DNA from 2 places in the Paraburkholderia sp. GW821-FHT02A12 genome. Region 2 is predicted to be linked to the other one. Evidence: riboswitches for the same ligand, from Rfam matches in the RefSeq annotation. Region 2 holds a riboswitch; the other holds the start of a gene.
The links. Region 2 has a riboswitch for thiamine pyrophosphate ahead of thiC (phosphomethylpyrimidine synthase ThiC). Riboswitches for the same ligand answer to the same signal wherever they lie in the genome.
Positions count from the first base shown of each region.

Region 1: it holds a riboswitch for thiamine pyrophosphate, as region 2 does, so the genes downstream of both, AC07WT_RS19320 (FAD-dependent oxidoreductase) here and thiC (phosphomethylpyrimidine synthase ThiC) in region 2, are expected to answer to the same signal.

Region 1 is NZ_JBWKWA010000001.1:4,187,101-4,194,823, forward strand. Features, by position in the region: gene AC07WT_RS19300 (ABC transporter ATP-binding protein) at 1-490, opposite strand, end outside; gene thiE (thiamine phosphate synthase) at 585-1,688, opposite strand; gene AC07WT_RS19310 (thiazole synthase) at 1,685-2,500, opposite strand; gene thiS (sulfur carrier protein ThiS) at 2,538-2,735, opposite strand; gene AC07WT_RS19320 (FAD-dependent oxidoreductase) at 2,805-3,935, opposite strand; TPP riboswitch at 4,159-4,283, opposite strand; gene AC07WT_RS19325 (ABC transporter ATP-binding protein/permease) at 4,750-6,501, shown strand; partial or broken gene AC07WT_RS19330 (SDR family NAD(P)-dependent oxidoreductase) at 6,498-6,677, shown strand; gene AC07WT_RS19335 (hypothetical protein) at 6,860-7,321, shown strand; gene AC07WT_RS19340 (hypothetical protein) at 7,381-7,723, shown strand, end outside.
Region 2 is NZ_JBWKWA010000001.1:1,362,055-1,369,777, reverse strand. Features, by position in the region: gene AC07WT_RS06050 (hypothetical protein) at 376-852, opposite strand; gene AC07WT_RS06045 (GreA/GreB family elongation factor) at 1,381-1,791, shown strand; TPP riboswitch at 1,980-2,098, shown strand; gene thiC (phosphomethylpyrimidine synthase ThiC) at 2,343-4,274, shown strand; gene AC07WT_RS06035 (YMGG-like glycine zipper-containing protein) at 4,581-4,793, shown strand; gene AC07WT_RS06030 (hypothetical protein) at 5,010-5,462, shown strand; gene AC07WT_RS06025 (L-lactate permease) at 5,662-7,260, shown strand; gene AC07WT_RS06020 (DMT family transporter) at 7,630-7,723, shown strand, end outside.

The DNA of each region.
Region 1 (7,723 bases), 2.8 Mb from region 2:
CGGGATCGAGGGCAATCGCGCGAGCCAACGCCACGCGCCGCGCCATACCGCCGGAAATCTCCGACGGCAGCAGATCGCGCGCGCCGCGCAAGCCTACTGCGTTGAGCTTCATCAACACGAGGTCGCGGATCAGTTCTTCGGGGATCTCGGTATGCTCACGCAGCGCGAAAGCAACGTTGCCGAACACCGACATGTCGGTAAACAGCGCGCCGAACTGGAACAGCATGCCCATCTTGCGGCGCAGCGCGTAGAGACCTTCCCGCGTTTGCTGGCCGACGTCCTGGCCGTGAAACAGCACCTGGCCGCGCTGGGCGCGCACCAGACCGCCGATCAGGCGCAGCACCGTGGTCTTGCCGCAACCCGAGCCGCCCATGACCGCGACCACCTGGCCGCGCTTGAAGCGCAGATTCAGGTTCGACAGGACGAGCCGGTCGCCATAGCCGAAGTCGACGTCGCGCAGCTCGAGTAAGGTCTCGGGAGAGGAAGACACGAAACTGACAGTCCTTTTACACGGAAGGCCGAATTATAGGGCCATCATGCAAAAGCTGCCGTGAGGTGCCCTGTCCCTTTACTCAAGTTGACGATTATTGCGTAAACGCGTGTTGCAGCGCAGAAACGGCGGCAGCGGGATCCGCCGCTTCCGTCACCGCCCGCACCACCGCTGCGCAGCCCACGCCGGTTGCCAGCACGTCCGGCAGCACTTGCAGATCGATTCCGCCGATTGCCACCAGTGGCACGACGCCGTCGAGCAGCCGCACGTAACGCGCGAGGCGCCGCAGGCCCTGCGGCGCGGTGGGCATGACCTTGGTGGTGGTGGGGAACACCGCGCCCAGTGCAATATAGCTTGGCCGGAAATGCAGCGCGGTCAGAATCTCGTAGAAACCGTGAGTGGACAAACCGAGCCGGACGCCTGCGGAGGCCAGCGCCTCGAGATCAGCCGTATGCACGTCTTCCTGGCCAAGGTGGACGCCATAGGCGCCCGCTTCCAGCGCGGCTTGCCAGTGATCGTTGATGAAAACCTGGGCGCCGTGCTCGCGGCCGACGGCGACGCAACGGGCGATTTCGCGCTTCAGCTCATCGGCGGGTTCGGCCGATTTGCGGCGCAGCTGAACGGTTTTCACGCCGAAGCCCATTACCCGTTCGACCCATTCCGCGGTCGGCAGCACCGGATACAGACCCAGCCGGTCCGGGCAGCGCGCGAAGGCTTGCGCCGGCGCGTCCGGCAAACCGGCGATACGCGGAAAGCGCGCGAGGTCGGCCGGAAAGGCGTCGTCGGCGCGGGTTTCGTCGCCGTCGCGCCAGGCCAGAGCCAGCACCAGCGCGTCGTGCGGATCGAAACCGCAGTCCAGGAACGTGGCCAGCGCGGCGATCCAGTCTTCCGCCAGATGGCCCTCCAGCCGGTATTTCTCGCCGCCCAGATGCAGCGTCGCGCGGTTCTCGGCGGCTTCGATCACGCCCGCCCCCTGCACCAGCCAGCGCGCCACCTGTTCGCCATGCTGCTGCGCGTCAGCGACGATGATCAGATCGCCGCCGTTCGGCTCGTCCGGCGCGGTCAGGCAGATGCGCCACGGCGCATGCGTCGGCGGCCAGTCGCCCAGACGGGCGCGGATGCGCTCGGCGGCTTCGGTGAGTTCGTCGGCGGGCGGCCAGAAGAGGTCGCGGTCTTGCAAAGCCAAAGTCTGCGTCATGCGGCGCTCCCGTCTTGATGCCAGAACGGCATGCCGACCACCGGCGTGCTCGCGTGCGCGCTTTCGCGCTCGGCCATCGGCCCTGCCAGAAAGGCCTGGCGGCCCGCTTCGACGCCCAGTGCGAAGGCGCGCGCCATCGCGTCAGGATGCGTTGCCTGCGATACCGCCGTATTCAGCAGCACACCGTCGAAACCCCACTCCATCACCTGCGCGGCATGCGACGGCACGCCGAGCCCCGCGTCGACGATCAGCGGCACATCCGGCAGCCGCTCGCGCAGCACGCGCAGGCCGTACGGGTTGATCACGCCCTTGCCGGTGCCGATCGGCGCGCCCCACGGCATCAGCGCTTCGCAGCCCGCATCCAGCAGACGGCGGCCGATCACCAGATCCTCGGTGCAATACGGCAAGACCTTGAAGCCGTCCTTGACGAGCTGCGCGGCCGCTTCGATCAGGCCGACCGGATCGGGCTGCAACGTGTAGTCGTCGCCGATCAGTTCGAGCTTGATCCACTCGGTTTCGAAAATTTCGCGCGCCATGTGCGCAGTCGTCACCGCCTCGCCGACGGTCAGGCAGCCGGCCGTATTCGGCAGCAGCGGCACGCCGTGGCGCTTGAGCAGATCGAAGAAGCCGGCTTCGGCGCCGCCCTCGTTCATCTGCCGGCGCAGCGCGACGGTCACCATGCCGGGGTGCGCGGCGTCGATCGAATCGGACAGCGATTGCAGCGACGGATAGCGCGAGGTGCCGAGCAGCACGCGGCTCGCGAAGGTTTCGCCGTACAGCGTGAGCGCGTCGGCGGACTGGGGGGAGGTCATTTGCATAATCCTTGTCTCCGGCCATGCGCGGCGGCGCTCAGCCGCCTGCCACGGGTTGCACGACATCGAGCTTGTCGCCGGGCTGCAGCGCGCGCGCCACATGCTGGGTGCGCGCGACGAAATCGCCGTTCAGCGCGACCGCGAACGGCGGACGCGCGCCGTACGCGGCGAGCGCATCGGCGACGGTCGCGCCTTCGGGCAGCGACAACGGCTTCTGGTTGATATGAATGTCCATGGTGTGCGATTACGGTTCAATCGATGGCGGCAGCGGTCTCGCGTGCGCGTGCAAGAAAACGCGCAACGCTCATGCTGGCTCCCGCGTGGAATCCAGTTGAAACAGCTCGCTCCAGCGCGCCGCGCGTTGCCAGTCGGCGAAGGCGTCGGCATCGCCGATGCGGCCGTCGAGCAGCGCCGCGGCGAAGCGCACCGCTTCGTCGGCGACTTCGGGCACGATCATGTAGCCGTGCCGGTACAGGCCGTTCACGCGCAAGGTCTGCGCGCCGTCCCACAGCAAGGCCGGACGGTGGTCCGGCAAAGTCGGGCGGCACTGCGAATTCAGTTCGAGGATGCGTGCCTCGCCGAAGCCGGGATGCACGGAAAATGCCGCGCTCAGCAGTTCGAGCGCCGAGCGCACGCTGACCGGCGACATGTCCTCGCCTTCCACCTCGGTCGCGCCGATCACGTAGAGATCGTCCTGCTTCGGCGCGATATAGAGCGGATAGCGCGGATGCAGCAGGCGCACCGGGCGCGTCAGGTTGATACCGGGCGCATGCACGCGCGCGACTTCACCGCGAATGCCGCGCAATGTGGGCAGAACCGCCTTCGCGCCAAGACCGCGGCAATCGATCGTGACGCGCGCGGGCGGCAGCGCATGATCGTCGACGGGCGTGTTCCAGTGCGTTTCGACGCCGCGCCCGGCGAGGCCCGCTGCCAACGCGGATAACACCTGACGGTTATCCAGCTGCCCCTCGCGCGGCAGCAGCCAGCCCTGATTGAAGCGGCCCGCCAACGCCGGTTCAGCGGCGCCGACCTGTGCGCCGGCGAGCGTCACGAAGCCGCCGTCGAGCAGCTCGGCGGGCGCATTCGCGCGCACCCGGCGTTCGAACAACGGCGCTTCGGTGCGGTCGGCGTGATGCCATACGACCAGCGTGCCGTTGCGCTGGAAAAAAACTGGTTCGGGCAACTCGGCCAGCACGCGCGGCCAGGTTTCGAGCGAACTCGCGCCCAGCCGCGTAATCAGCGACTCGGCGCTGGCGGCCTCGGCAAGCGGCGCGAGCATCGCAGCGGCGACCCACGCGGCGGCCTGCGAACCGGTGGCGTCGCCACGCTCATAGAGCGCCACGCGATGCCCCTCACCGGCCAGGCGCCACGCAACGAGGCGCCCGCACAGGCCGCCGCCGAGTACCGCGAAGTCGGGTTGTGCAGGACGGCTCATCGTGCGCGCTCCCGATTACAGCGACGGCAAGCAAGGCTAAAGCAGAACGGCACGCAAACGCTCGCGTGGCGAAGAGCAAAACTCATGTCTGAAGAATAGGCGGTCATCGAGTCCTTTCCGTACGGCAACAAGCGCACGTACCCAGGACGAAACCGGCGGGTAAGGCCGGCCGGACAACACGCGCGTCTCAATGACGGACGCCGCCCGGCGGGGAATGGAAGACTGGCTGCTTCCGGAAACTTCCCGCGCCGGTATTACCCGGATCGGGTGCAAAGGGTCTCTCTCAGCCTCGCCGCCGCTGCATGGACATCCATGCAACTCGTGCGCGAAGCACCCCTGTTTCGTCGAAGGTCATTAGACCATAAAAGGCTCAGCGCCCGCAAACCAGCGGGACGTGCGATCGCCCGCGGTTGATTCGGCACCATCTATCGATTCATCAATACGACCGCACACGCCGCTCTGGCACAATGCCGGGATCGGATGCCGCAGGAGCCTGGCGTCGGCGGCACGCCCTGGCAGACCGCTCAGTCAGGCGGTCAGCCAGCCGCTGTCGGCCGCTCAGATGGCAGCTCAATCAGTTGCCTGGTCGGCCGCGCGAAGGCGGCATCGAGGCGGCTCCCCAAGGCGGAAATTAATTTCCGCTTAAGGGGGTCGAGCCAGAATCGAACGCTCACCCGGGCGTGCGTTCGTCGAGCACGACGCCCGGGCATGCACCGCAAACCCGCCGTGGGTCAGCCCGATACGGGTCCGCTCCACATGGGCCGGCCTGAGATGGGCCAGCCCGCAATGGGCCAGCACTACCATCAGGATGCTCATGACAATGAATACCTCTGCCAGCCCCGCGCTGCCGCCGGACGAAAAAGTCTCCGCCTGGAGCCTGATCAAGCCTTACTGGGTCTCCGAAGAACGAAAAACGGCGTGGGGGCTGCTCGTCGCGATCATCGTGATGAATCTGCTCGTCGTGTGGATCAACGTGCGCCTGAATCGCTGGAGCGCCGACTTCTACAACGCGCTGCAAACCAAGAACGTGCACGATTTCCCGCACCTGCTGATGGTGTTCTCGGGGCTCGCGTTCGGCTTCATCATCCTCGCGGTGTACGGCCGCTATCTGCGCCAGATGCTCGGCTTCCGCTGGCGCCAGTGGCTGACCACGCGCTATCTGAACGAATGGCTGCATGACAGCGCCTTCTACCGGATCGAACGCGACCGTCTTGCCGACAACCCCGACCAGCGGATCAGCGACGACCTGCAATCGTTCGCCACCAGCACGCTGACGCTGACGCTCGATCTGCTGTCCACCGTCGTCACGCTGGTGTCGTTCATCACGATCCTGTGGTCGCTGGCCGGCGCGCTGACCGTCTCGCTCGGCGGCATGCCGATTCAGATTCCGGGCTACATGGTGTGGGCCGCGGCGCTCTACGCGGTGGCCGGTTCGCTGATTATCCAGAAGGTCGGCCATCCGCTCGTGTCGATCAATTACCAGGCGCAGAAGGTCGAGGCGGATTTCCGCTTCGGCCTGATCCGTCTGCGTGAAAACGCCGAGCAGATCGCTTTCTACAACGGCATGGAAACCGAGAAGACGAACGCGAACACGCTGTTCGGCCGCATCCGCGGCAACTGGTGGCAGGTGATGAAGTACACCAAGCGGCTCACCTTCGTGCTGAGCTTCTATGGCCAGATCGCGATCATCTTTCCGTTGGTGGTCGCCGCGCCGCGCTACTTCGCGGGAGCCTTCACGTTCGGCGTGCTGATGCAGATTTCGAGCGCATTTGGCACCGTCAGCGATTCGTTTTCGTGGTTCATCAACAGTTACGGCACCCTGGTCGAATGGCGCGCTACCGTGAACCGGTTGCGTGAATTCAAGCGCGTCGTGCACGCGCCGCGCCTGAAGGAATCAGTGTCGCCGGCTACCGCGCATGGCGGCATCAACCTGCATTTCGTCGACGACGACAAGCTCTCCACCGACGGCCTCAAACTCGCGCTGCCGAACGGCAACCCGCTGTCGCGCATTCGCGATATCGCGATTCAGCCGGGCTCGCGCTGGCTGGTGCGCGGTCCGTCCGGCTCGGGCAAGAGCACGCTGATGCGCGCGCTCGCGGGCCTCTGGCCGTTCGGCGACGGCTCGATCGACGCGCCGGTCAACGCGCGCATGATGTTCATCCCGCAAGTCAGCTACATGCCGATCGGCACGCTGAAAGCGGCGCTCACCTACCCGTCCCCTGCCGATACCTATACCGACGACGAATGCCGTGAAGCGCTGCGCGTCTGTCATCTGTCGGAGTACGCAGACCGCTTGCAGGAATCGGGACACTGGACGCGGATTCTGTCGCCGGGCGAGCAACAACGTTTGGCCGCTGCGCGCGTGCTGCTGCACAAGCCCGACTACCTGTTCCTCGACGAAGCGACCAGTGCGCTCGACGCAGAAAACGAAGCGCGTCTTTATCACCTGTTCACCGAGCGGCTGCCGAAGGCCGCGATCGTCAGCGTCGCGCATCGCGAATCGCTGGCGGCCTACCACGGGGAAACGCTCGACGTCGAGCGTTCTGACGAACCCGTCGCGGCATGAGCGGCGCTGAATTCGAACGCGTCGTGCTGATCACCGGAGCCGGCTCGGGCATCGGTGCGGCACTGGCCCGACGCATTGCCGCGCGGCGCACGGCGTTGATGCTGCATGCACGCGGCGCCGACAACGAAGCGCGCCAACGGCTCGCCCAGGTCGCCAACGCGGGCCACGCGCGCGGCCATCGCATGTCGCAAAGCAACCCGCCGCAAGATCCGGAAACACGCGAGAAGAGTTAGAAAGCATTTACGAAGCGGGCGAGCTGTTCCCCGCTTTGAAAATGCCCTGTAGCAGCGACGATTGTCGTGCGGGCCGAACCACGTCCAGCCCGCCACGCCATTCACTGCTACCGGACTCCCCGCACATGTCATTCGATCGCCGCGCCCATCCTCTGATCCTGCGCCTCGCGCTCGCTCCCGGCGCAGCACTGCTGCTCTCCAGCGCCGCTTACGCTGCGCAAGCCTCCCAGCCGAGCGAGCCGGCAGACGTTTGCCCGGCGCTCAAACACATCGTCGACGCACCCGACTTCAAGCAATTGCACACGCAGCCCGCCGCGCAATTGCCGTGGCTGTCGAACGCAGACGACTGCCGCGCGAACAGCCACTCGTACGATTGCCACTGGCGCGCGCATTGGCAGGCCGACGGCGTCGTCAACGATCCGCTCGAAGAATTCGGCGCCGATATCGCCGCCTGCTTTCCGAACGTCGTGCACGACGCCAACACGCCGACGCGGCAGCATTTCATCGTGACCACCGCCGAGCGGCGCGTCAACGTCACTGCCAGCGTGCAAGGGCAAAACGAATTGCGCCTGCGCGTCACGCGCTGAGCGTGAGTTCGATCGCCGTTGTCCGCCGCCTTGTTCACCGTTGCGAGACGCCCCGCGCCATGACCTTCACGCCGAGCTTGCGCGCTTTCGCTTCAACGCCTGCCCCACTGGCTGGATGGGCCATGTTGCGGCGGCCTGGCGCCCGGCTTGCCGCCGCCGCCCTGCTCGCCTTCGGCCTGAACGGTTGCGCGTGGACGCTGATCTCGGCGGCCGATGCCACCGGTTCGGTGATTCAGGCAGGCTACGCGATCGCGGCGAACTATTCGTCGCCGACCTTCGTCAACGGGCAGCCGGCGTCAGTGCATAACGTCTGCATCGAAGTGAATCAGGCGGTATCGGTCGGCGATTTCGTGCCGGCGCTGCAACTCGCGCTCGAGCGGCGCGGCATTCGTTCGGACGTCT
Region 2 (7,723 bases):
GCTACGCCCTGCGCAAAGCGCAGGCGCCAAACGTAGTGGGTGGTTGGATGAAGTACCTTTCCGGCGAGCGCGCAGCGCGAGAAGGGGCGGATGACTGCCTTGTCACCGGGGCGTGAAGGTGCACTGGCACAGATCAGGTGGCCTCCACTCCCCGTTGATGGCAGTGGTGCCCGCTTAGTACCTGCGGTGTGAAGCCGCTTTCTTTTGCCTACTTTTCTTTGCGGCCGGCAAAGAAAAGTAGGTGCTCCCCCGCACAGGGGGAAAGCTAATAGACCAATATCAAATCAAGGAAAGGCCAAAGAAGTCAGAACAACGAAAGGCACTGCCGTAGGAAAAAACACAACCAGAAAGCCCCGCGCAGGCAAAAAAAGAAAATCAATCGTAACTAACAATCACCGTCACCCGCGTCTCCTCGGCCACCACCGCCCTCTGCTTCGCAGATAGCGACAACGACAACACCCCCCCATCGCGGCCCACGCGATAATGCCCATCCCGCGCAGCGGCAAAAACACGCCCGGAGCCGTCGACAAACCGCGTAGCAACCGCATCATCACGCGCCGTCGCGCCGCCGTTCACCTGCAAGGCAACCTCAGCACCCGACGCCACCCCCGACGGTGCATTGAAAGTCACCGTCCCCGCTGAAGAAGCCACCCGCGCGAGCTGCGCGCCAGTCGCCCCGACACTCGCCCCCGCAGCCGACGCCGCCGAAATCTCGAACTGCGGCGCCACAATCGCTCCGGAGAAAGTGATCGTCCCGCCACTTGAAGCCGTCGCCATAGTCGGCGCAGCAGACATTGTCGCCATCACGGCCACCACGGTCAGCGCTCCGAATCGCCCTGTTCTCGTTTTCATCAGCACTTCTCCTTACGCCGTCTCAAATCGCATCGCGCTGTCAATGCGCCGCCAGCGCCCCAAGGGTCGCCCGGCGCCACCGGACAGCGACCTCTCGCCTACCAACGGGATAACGGCACGGGCCGCAACGCCCTTAAACCCATCGCAGCGAAAAACCCTCCACCGCGCCACCCGCGCCCGGCATCGAATAAAGAGGCGTCCCGCCCGTGCTAACATTCACCTTTCGATCGCGCCGTTTTCGCCTACATCCGGCGCTCATCCGAACCTCCCTTTATCTGCCGGCTATTCCGATGCGTTTTCCGATCTACCGTGCCTTCACCCGCTTGCGCCCCCGCCGCGCGACCGGTTGCGCACGCGCGAACGTATCGCCGCAGCGCGCCGGCCAGCCGACCCGAACGCTCCCGCTTCTCGCCGCCCGGCGCCCGATCTGAACGCTGCGCCCCTTCGCCGGAGCCACGTCGCCGGGCTCCGGGCCGATCTCATCCGCACGCTGTCCCCTTACATGCAGATCGAATTGGAGAACCCGTCATGAAAAAGACCAAAACCTGTTACCTGACCGAACTCGACGTCGCCCGTCTTGAAAAGCACGCCGCCGCACCCGGCGCCGACGCCAGGTTGCACGACATGCTCGGCGACGTGCTGGAACGCGCCGTCATCGTCGAGTCACGCGACATTCCGGCGAACGTCGTCACGATGAATTCACAAGCCACGCTAGTCGACGAAACCAGCGGCGAGCACATGACCTGGACGGTCGTCTACCCGCCCGACGCGGACTTCGCGCATGGCCGCCTGAACGTGTTTTCACCGGCCGGCCTCGCCTTGCTCGGCGCCAAACGCGGCGATCGCATCCGCTTCACGCCGCCAAGCGGCACGGAAAAAGTGCTGAAGCTCGAAAAGATTCTGTTTCAGCCCGAAGCCGCCGACGATTTCACGCGGTAAATCAATCAACCCGCGTCAACCAACCGGCGCGAACCCGAACGCGCTTTCGCGGCGCGCCGCTGTTGCACCGCATCATGTCTGACGACCCAATCAACTTAAGAATAGTGCACGGCTGAGCGGCGTTATATCCGCCATCCAAAATTTCTAGACGGGTTGCCAAGCAGCGTCCGGCCGGTGTATCGTGTGCGCTGCTAACGCGGGGGTCCTGCGTCGCACGGAGGTTGGAGGTCCGTGTTGCGTGGGTGAGAAATACCCTTTGAACCTGATCTGGATAATGCCAGCGCAGGGAAGCGTACGGAGTTCGCACCCAGCTCTACTGTTTCATCTCTCGCGAATTCCGACGACATTCATCTCGTCTCCTGCTTAGCGGCCCCACATTGCTTTGCATGGGACCAGAGTAAGACGCTAAAGCGTCAACTCCGGTCGACCGCAACGAATTGCATGGGACCAGAGTAAGACGCTAAAGCGTCAACTCCGGTCGACCGCAACGAATTGCATGGGACCAGAGTAAGACGCTAAAGCGTCAACTCTGGTCGACACAGGAGATATGCATGAACGCCAATCCGAAGTTCCTTTCCGCCGACGCCCACGTCGATGCCGCCGCTGTCGCCCCGCTGCCGAATTCCCGCAAGGTCTACGTGACCGGCTCGCGACTCGATATCCGCGTGCCGATGCGCGAAATCTCCCAGGCCGATACGCCGGATAGCTTCGGCGGCGAGCAGAATCCGCCGGTCTTCGTCTACGACACGTCGGGCCCCTACTCGGATCCGGACGCGAAGATCGACATCCGCGCGGGTCTGCCGGCGCTGCGTCAACGCTGGATCGAAGAACGCGGCGACACTGAAGCCCTCGACGGCCTCACGAGCCAGTACGGCCGCGAACGCGCCGCCGATCCGGCCACCGCCGAACTGCGCTTCCAGGGCTTGCACCGCACGCCGCGCCGCGCCGTCGCCGGCAAGAACGTCTCGCAGATGCACTACGCGAGGAAAGGCATCATCACGCCGGAAATGGAATACATCGCGATTCGCGAGAATCAGCAGCGCGCCGCATATCTGGAAAGCCTGCGTACGAGCGGTCCGAACGGCGAAAAACTCGCAGCGATGATGGGCCGTCAGCATCCGGGCCAGGCGTTCGGCGCAAGCGCGTTCGGTCCGAACGGCCTCACGGAAATCACGCCGGAATTCGTGCGTGAAGAAGTGGCCCGCGGCCGCGCGATCATCCCGAACAACATCAACCACCCGGAAAGCGAGCCGATGATCATCGGCCGCAACTTCCTCGTGAAGGTGAATGCGAACATCGGCAACTCGGCGGTGACGTCGTCGATCGGCGAAGAAGTCGACAAGATGACGTGGGCGATCCGCTGGGGCGGCGACACGGTGATGGATCTGTCCACCGGCAAGCACATCCACGAAACGCGCGAGTGGATCATCCGCAATTCACCGGTGCCGATCGGCACGGTGCCGATCTATCAGGCGCTGGAAAAGGTCAACGGCAAGGCGGAAGACCTGACGTGGGAAATCTTCCGCGACACGCTGATCGAACAGGCCGAACAAGGCGTCGACTACTTCACGATCCACGCGGGCGTGCGTCTGCAATACGTGCCGCTGACCGCGAAGCGCATGACCGGCATCGTCTCGCGCGGCGGCTCGATCATGGCGAAGTGGTGTCTCGCGCATCACAAGGAAAGCTTTCTGTACGAGCACTTCGAAGACATCTGCGAAATCATGAAGGCGTATGACGTAGCCTTTTCGCTGGGCGACGGCCTGCGCCCCGGTTCGATCTACGATGCGAACGATGAAGCGCAACTCGGCGAGTTGAAGACCCTCGGCGAACTCACGCAGATCGCATGGAAGCACGACGTGCAGACGATGATCGAAGGCCCTGGCCACGTGCCGATGCAACTGATCAAGGAAAACATGGACCTGCAGCTGGAATGGTGCGACGAAGCGCCGTTCTACACGCTGGGACCGCTGACCACCGATATCGCCCCCGGTTACGACCACATCACGTCGGGCATCGGCGCGGCGATGATCGGCTGGTTCGGCACGGCCATGCTCTGCTACGTCACGCCGAAGGAGCACCTCGGCTTGCCGAACAAGGACGACGTGAAGACCGGCATCATCACCTACAAGCTCGCCGCGCATGCGGCCGACCTGGCGAAGGGCCATCCGGGCGCGCAGGTGCGTGACAATGCGCTGTCGAAGGCGCGTTTCGAATTCCGTTGGGAAGACCAGTTCAACCTCGGTCTCGATCCGGACAAGGCACGCGAATTCCACGACGAAACGCTGCCGAAGGATTCGGCCAAGGTCGCGCACTTCTGTTCGATGTGCGGCCCGCACTTCTGCTCGATGAAAATCACCCAGGACGTGCGCGAATTCGCAGCGCAACAAGGCGTCTCCGACGACGAAGCGCTGAAGAAAGGCATGGAAGTGAAGTCGATCGAGTTCATGAAGAAAGGCGCCGAGATTTATCAGCGGCAATAAGGTTCGTAGGGCGGGCGCGTTTTGCGCGCCCGCTGCCGGGCCGCCTGAACTACCTGATCTGGAACTACTGCGTTGCAGCGTCGAAGCCCGCCCCTGGCGGGCTTTTGCGTTGCTGCAGCGTTTCTGCAGCGTTTCTGCGCGAGCGGGCACGCCGCATGCTGCTCCATCGGAAACATTTGATTACGAAACCGACAGTCCGCTGACAAGCGCACACATCTGGATACCGGCTGCGGCGATAAGATCAAATAAACGGACGGCGCAAGCGTGTCCTGTTCCGAATAACCACTGACCACTGGAGTAGGCATCATGAAATCGATCCGACAAATCGGTACGTTCGCGGCGATCGTCGCTGTCGTGGCGAGTCTTTCGGCGTGTGACGGCATGACTACGCGGCAACGCGATACCGCAATCGGCGCGGGTGTCGGCGGCGTGGCCGGTGCCGCGATCGGCGGCAATGCGCTATCGACTCTCGGCGGCGCAGCAGCCGGCGGCATTATCGGCAATCAGGTCGGCAAGTAAGCGACTCGAAGCGAGCCGCGCCCATAGCTGCGGCTCGCGAACGACCGGAAACGGCGGCACTTCAAGCACCGCGGCTTGATGCCGACCGCTTTTGAACACGCTGTGCAATGACGTGAAATAAGCCGTTACGGTTTTGCAATCCTGCGCGGGCGACCGCGGCGTAAGCTCATGGCATGACACCCGGATGAGGGCGTCCGATGCAAACAGGAGCGCGTCATGAAGTCCCGGGTCATCAATACCCTCAGCGCGATGAGCCAGCGGCTCCCCCGCGGCGTACCGCGCATTTCACAAACAGGAATTGCGCTGACCGGCGCGCTTTCCATTCTCACGCTGTCCGGGTGCTATTACCCATACGGCTACTATCCGGCCTATTACCCGTACTACGCTACCGTGCCAGCCGATGCGGCTCAGCGCGAAGTACCGGTTGGACCCAACGGTTCGACCGCACAACAACAGGCTCAATCTGCACAGCAGGCGCAAGCCGATTCGCAGTACGCGCCGCCGGCCTACGTGGTCGCCCAACCGCCACCCGTCTACGTCGCGCCGGTCTACCCCGCCTACTATCCGCCGCCCGTGTATCCGGCTTACTACGGCTATCCCGGCTGGTATGGGCCGTCCCTGTCGATCGGCTTCGGCTATTGGTGGGGTGGCCACGGCCGCCATCACTGAAGCGCGCTTCGCCGGTAGTTTCCCTTCTTGACGCGCCGCGCCCGGGCTCTATGCTTGGGATTGCCGCACGCAGTACCCGTTTAAATAAGCGCCCCGGCGCATTTCACACGCGCCGCCGACGCCCATCCGTCACACCAGAGCGACGCGCCCGGTAGTGCGTAGTCCCGCGTCGAGTTCGAATAACAACGAAGGAGACGCGATGTTTCACCAACTACTCACGCCCGTCGGCAATTCGCTACTGCCGTCGTTCCTCGTCGCCGCATTGCCGATCATCGTCGTGCTGCTGTTGCTCGGCTGGGCCCGCCGGCCGGCGTGGCAAGCATCGCTCGCCGGCCTGATCGCCGGCTTGATTGTGGCGATTTTCGTCTGGCAGTTCCCAGTCAAGCTCGCGGTCGATTCGGTGGTGGCGGGCGCGGTGTTCGCCTGCTGGCCGGTCATGTGGATCGTGTTCGCGGCGATCCTGCTCTACAACATCGCGCAGCGCTCGGGGCGCTTCGCGGCGTTCCGCATGTGGATGATCGACAACCTGCCGAACGACCGGCGCGTCGTGCTGGTGGTGGTCGGCTTTTCGTTCGGCGCGCTGCTCGAAGGCATCTCCGGCTTCGGCACGCCGGTCGCGATCACCAGTTCGCTGCTGATCCTGCTCGGTTTTCCGACGCTCGAGGCGCTCACCTTCACGCTGATCTTCAACACGGCGCCGGTCGCGTTCGGCGCGCTGGGGGTGCCGATCACGGTGCTCGGCGCGGTCACGCACCTGCCGGCCGACTCGCTCGCCAAGATGGTCGGCCGCCAGTTGCCGTTCTTCGCGCTCCTGCTGCCGTTCTACGTGATCGGCATGTATGCGGGCTTTCGCAACATGCTGCGCGTGTGGCCGGTGCTGCTGGTGTCGGGCGCGAGCTTCGCGCTGACGCAGTTCGTCGCGTCGAACTACGTGAACTACAGCCTGACCGACGTGTTGTCGTCGCTGGTGTCGCTGATCGTGACGATCGCGTTCCTGCGCGTCTGGAAACCCGTCGCCGATCCGCAATTCGCTGTCAACATCGACCGCGTCGGCGAGGTGCGCGGCAAGATCGGCGGCGGCCAGGGCTGGTATCCGTGGATCATCGTGTCGGTGGTGGTGATCGTCTGGACCATCGCGAAGGTCTTTCTGATCGGCGACGTCAAGGTGCCGTGGCCGGGACTCGACAAGGCCGTCTTCATCACGCTGTACAACACGCCGTACAGCGCAGTGTGGGACTTCCAGCCGCTTGGTACCGGCACGGCGATTCTGGTGGCCGCCATCATCACGTCGTTCGTGGTGGGACTCGGCGCGCGCGAATTCGGCGCGGCGATCGTCGACACCTGGGTCCAGACGCGCATCGCCATCCTGACGGTGGCGACCATCGTGGGGCTTGCGTATCTGATGAACTACTCGGGCCTCAACTACACGCTCGGCCTGGGCGTCGCGTCGGTCGGACCGTTCTTTCCGCTGGTGTCAGCCTTCCTCGGCTGGGTCGCGGTGTTCCTGTCCGGCAGCGATACGTCGGGCAACGCACTGTTCGGCAATCTGCAGGTGGTAGCCGCCAACCAGCTGAACCTCAACCCGATCCTGATGGCGGCGACCAACTCGTCCGGCGGCGTAATGGGCAAGATGATCTCGCCGCAAAACATCTCGACGGGCGTGGCGACCACCGACCTCAAGGGCAAAGAAGGCGTCGTATTCGCGAAGACCTTCAAGCATTCGATTCTGTTGACGGTGATACTCGGCGTGCTCGTCTGGCTGCAACAAAACGTCTTGCAAGGGATGATTCCGCACTGAATGCGGAGCGGGTTTATCGGCGGGCGCGCAATTCGGACGGTGCGCCCGTTTGGTGTTGGGCGCCATGTCTGCCCCGCTCACGGAGGCTTGCGCAACTGCTGCGCTGCCGCAATAAAATTCACGTGCGCCCACCGCCTGCCCCACCGCACCAGCTTCGCCGGCTGCATCGCGCCATTTTCATCGCAATTTTTCTCACATCAGCGTGAGAATTACTCGTTTTGCGAGCGCACCGGCAGCACTTACGATCACGCTATCAGACGCCTCTCCTCTCCCGGATCTTGCCATTTCATTCCAGCCTGAAACGTTTCGGGCGATTGCGCTGCTACGATGCGCTGGCGTCTCGACTCAACCGCGCGCGGCGCCACCACAATGAATGCTAAAAATCTGTTGCAGTTGCTGATCCTTGCCGCCCTATGGGGCGCGTCGTTTCTGTTTATCCGCGTCGGCGTGACCGACTTCGGCG